2 regions of the Rhodococcus opacus B4 genome follow, and region 1 is predicted to be linked to the other one. Evidence: riboswitches for the same ligand, from Rfam matches in the RefSeq annotation. Region 1 holds a riboswitch; the other holds the start of a gene.

Region 1 (2,196 bases):
CACTGATCAGCCACGTGCCGAGCAGCCCGACGAACACCGCCAGCGACACGAGGTGCACCATCGCGGCACCGCAGATAGCCAGGACCGCAGCCAGTTCGGCCCGCTTGGTTCCCGGCTTCGCGCCGATGTTCGTCTGCGCGATCAGCGCGGCCGGCAACAGCTTGTTCGCGATGTTGCCGATCATGAACGCCTGGTACATCGCGGCCGGCCCGAGGATGGGAAAATAGGTCAGGGGTTCGACCAGCCAGATGATGAAGAAGGTCCCGGCGACCGCTGCGAACGCGGTCCACAACTGGCCCGCCGTGACGTCCACCTCACCCGAGAACACCAGGTACAGAGGCGCACCGATCGACAGGAGCAACCCGACGATCATCGTGAGGCGACCCCAGCGGGACGTGGTCTTGTCGAATTCGGCGAGTTCACGCGTGCCGGACACTGTTACGGCTTCGTCGGTAGTCATCGAAAGTCCTTTCCGTGCGAGTCGTGAATCAGGAGGTGACCAGGTAGGTGACGGTGAGTGCGACGAGGATCGAAATGCCCAGTCCCCATTCGCGGAGCCAGCTCTTGCCGAACGTGCGGGCGACGAAGAGGCAGATCCCCATCGCGACGGCGGAGGCGGCGAACGCGACGATGTGGTAGCTGGATTTCGTCAGTTCCTGAAAGCCCAGCGAGGCGAACGCGCCGATCAGAGCGGCTGAGGGGACGACCGCCATCAACGCCGGATTCACCGTGCGGATCTTCGCGTCGCCCCGCTTGAGCAGTGGAGTGAGGATGAGCGCGGACAGCATCCACATCACGCCGCCGATGCTCATGGCGAAGAAGGCGACGACGAACACGTTCTGTGTGTAGGTGTCGGCGCCGAGTTTCGCACCCATCGACTCGGCGGCGATGCTGGCCGCGGACACGTCGTACGCGGCGGAGCCGATCAAACCGATGCGGGCCAGAACGGCGGGCGTGCCGAAGAGGGCGAGGAGGGCGATCGCGACGAGACAGACCGCCAGGGACGGTCCGATCGCCGACACGGCCCCGGAGCGGAACGACACCTTCATGTCTTCCGGCGACATGTCCGCGACGGGTGCCACCTTGCGAACCGCGGTCATGTAGATCGCCGACTGCACGACGATGACGACGAAGATGCCGGCAACGGCCACCCAGAGAACAGGCGAGTTGGCGACAGCCATGATGTTCGTGGATGTCCCACTAGCAGTCACATTCATGGATCTCCCAGGGAGAGTGAGCAACCGGTGAGCCGATTGCTCGAGCGATGTGAGGGTGATCCGGTGGATCGCCTCGGCTGACACCCGCTCTGTTCCGTAACCTGAGAGTTTGGAGACACACTCGTGCGAGTGGTCATCGTGCCCCGTCGGTGAGCGTGCCGTTACAGGCGACACGCTGCTCTCCAGAGTTCCCGACCCTGACTGTCCTGGTGCCTGAGAGTTTGTGGGTACTTGCTCCTTCGGCGCCCGGGACGCGGTCCCGGAACTCTCCAGCCAGGTTCATAGGGAGAAACCATCGAGATGGTTCCGAATCGAACTGACTCGGGACGTACTGTTCCGCAGACGTGTTACGAAACGATGACCGAACCGTTCCGAAGTGTAAACACAGTCAGTTGATGAATCCCATACTGCGCGTTCGCATGCCGAACACCTCATGTGAGTGGCAAAGCGTGCGCAAGCACACTTTGCCACTCACATGGGGGTCAGCCGTGGACGTGGAGCGGTTTGCCGGCCACCGCCATCAGCGCCTCCCCGAGTGCCTCGCCCTGGGTGGGGTGGGCGTGCACGTATTTCGCCGCCTGGGCGGCGTCGACCTCGAAGTTGTACAGCAGCTGCGCCTCACCGATCAGCTCGCCGACGCGGTCGCCGACCATGTGCACACCGACCACGACACCGTCCGGCGCGACCACCAGCTTGACCGCCCCCGACGTCTTGAGGATCTGACTCTTGCCGTTGCCGGCGAGATCGTGGACGACCGTCCGGATCTCGTCGCCGAACTTCTCCCGCGCCGCGGTCTCGGTCAACCCGACCGACGCGACCTCCGGGTGGGAGTACGTGACGCGGGGGATGCCGGTCTCGTCGATGACGTCCGGACGGAGCCCAGCGATTTCCTCCGCCACGAAGATGCCCTGCTGGAAGCCGCGGTGCGCGAGCTGGAGGCCGGGCACGATGTCGCCGACCGCGTAGACGTTCGGCACCG
Region 2 (2,196 bases), 2.2 Mb from region 1:
GAGGTTCCTCCGGCGCGTTGCGTTGACCCCGTCTCCTCGGAGTCATAGCGTTCGGTGCAGTGATTTTCTGCCCTGCAGATTGTATCGGGCGTACGCTGAGTAGGTTCAGGGTACGGACTAGCTCGATGTCACTGGTGGCGCTTGCGCCGCTCGACGTGCTGCGGATTGCCGTGGACACTGGCGACGCGCGTCACAGGCGCACTGATCGTCGGGTTCAGTGCAACATGCGAGAGGGAGTAGTCAGTGGGAGATCGGCCGCAGGAGAATGCGCTGAATCTTGCGCCCGGCGACAACGTTGCCGAGCCCGAGTTCAGCTCCGAGGAGATCCAGCCGGGCCTCTTTCCGGACGATTCCGTGCCCGACGACCTCGTCGGATACCGCGTCCCCATCGCCTGCCAGATCGCGGGAATCACCTACCGCCAGCTCGATTACTGGGCTCGCACATCCCTCGTGGTGCCGTCCATTCGGGGCGCGGCGGGGTCGGGCAGCCAACGGCTGTACTCGTTCAAGGACATCCTCGTCCTCAAGATCGTCAAGCGACTGCTCGACACCGGAATATCCTTGCAGAACATTCGCGTGGCCGTCGACCACCTCCGTAAGCGTGGGGTGCGGGACTTGGCCAAGATCACACTTTTCTCGGACGGGACCACGGTCTACGAATGCACGTCCGCCGAGGAGGTCGTCGACCTGCTCCAGGGCGGGCAGGGTGTGTTCGGTATCGCAGTCAGCGGTGCCATGCGCGAACTGACCGGCACCATCGCCGATTTCCCGGCAGAGCGAGCCGACGGCGGCGAGAGCGAGCAGAGCCCCGAGGACGAGCTGGCGTCGCGGCGTAAGAACCGCGCGAGCCGCAAGACGGGCTAGCCCACAACCCGCAGACCGCGGCGCTGCTTGCGCCGCTGTCTGCGGCCGTGACATAGAATGGCGGTGCGTCGACGCCGTGCGGGAGAGTTCCGGGCACTGCAAGCACATAGTGCGTGCGGGAGCTCGGGCGCCGAAGGAGCAACACCTCCCCGTCAATCTCTCAGGCAAACAGGACCGTGCGGGCTCCGACGTCTCTGGAAAGCGGTGGGAGCACCCACCCGCCCACGGGGAAAGGGCCGTCTTCGCACGCGAACGGACGGTACCGAATCTCTCAGGCGCTCTACCCGAGCAGGCGACAGAGGGGGAGGGACGTTCCGCCGAGCGGGGCGTGTCCTGATCCTCCGAACTGCTTGGGAGTTGTCGTGATCGACGCTGGAAGCCGTACATTCGCCGATCGTCATGTCGGCCCGAACGCTGCGGAACTCGCGCATATTCTCGAACTGGTCGGAGCCGACTCGCTCGACGACCTCGCGTCGAAGGCCGTTCCCGCCGTCATCCTGGACGGGGTCACGGGCGGCATCGCCGACGGCCTCGACGCCCTGCCCGCACCGGTCTCCGAGCACGAGGCGCTCGCCGAACTGTCGGCGCTCGCCGCGCAGAACACCGTGGCGACGTCCATGATCGGGCTCGGCTACTACGACACCCTCACCCCGCCGGTGCTGATTCGGAACATCATCGAGAACCCGGCCTGGTACACCGCGTACACGCCGTACCAGCCCGAGATCAGCCAGGGCCGCCTCGAAGCCCTCCTCAACTTCCAGACGATGGTCGCCGACCTGACCGGCATGGAGGTCGCCAACTCGTCGATGCTCGACGAGGCCACCGCCGCCGCCGAGGCGATGACGCTGCTGCGCCGCGCGAGCAAGAGCAAGTCCCCGCGGTTCGTCGTCGACGCCGACCTGTTCCCGCAGACGCTGGCCGTCGTCGAGACGCGGGCCGAGCCGCTCGGCATCGAGATCGTGGTGGCCGACCTGTCCGCCGGTCTGCCGGACGGCGACTTCTTCGGCGTCCTCGGACAGATGCCCGGTGCGTCCGGCCGCATCGCCGACTACACCGACGTGATCGCGGCAGCCCACGAGCGCGGCGCACTGGTCGCGGTCGGGGCGGACCTGCTGGCGCTCACTCTCCTCACCCCGCCCGGCGAGATCGGTGCCGACGCCTGCTTCGGCACCACCCAACGGTTCGGTGTCCCCATGGGCTTCGGTGGCCCGCACGCCGGATACCTGGCCGTGCACACCAAACATGCACGTCAGCTCCCCGGCCGGCTGGTGGGCGTCTCCGTAGACGCCGACGGCGACAAGGCCTACCGGCTGGCGCTGCAGACCCGGGAAC

Evidence for each region. Region 1 has a riboswitch for glycine ahead of ROP_RS13165 (DUF5058 family protein). Riboswitches for the same ligand answer to the same signal wherever they lie in the genome.
Region 2: linked by a shared signal. The riboswitch ahead of gcvP (aminomethyl-transferring glycine dehydrogenase) and the one ahead of ROP_RS13165 (DUF5058 family protein) in region 1 are both predicted to bind glycine.

The regions. Positions count from the first base shown of each region.
Region 1 covers NC_012522.1:2,847,821-2,850,016, forward strand. Annotated here, with positions in the region: gene ROP_RS13160 (hypothetical protein) at 1-460, opposite strand, end outside; gene ROP_RS13165 (DUF5058 family protein) at 489-1,181, opposite strand; glycine riboswitch at 1,305-1,405, opposite strand; glycine riboswitch at 1,409-1,500, opposite strand; gene lpdA (dihydrolipoyl dehydrogenase) at 1,700-2,196, opposite strand, start outside.
Region 2 covers NC_012522.1:663,529-665,724, reverse strand. Annotated here, with positions in the region: gene ROP_RS03040 (MerR family transcriptional regulator) at 244-864, shown strand; glycine riboswitch at 934-1,051, shown strand; gene gcvP (aminomethyl-transferring glycine dehydrogenase) at 1,227-2,196, shown strand, end outside.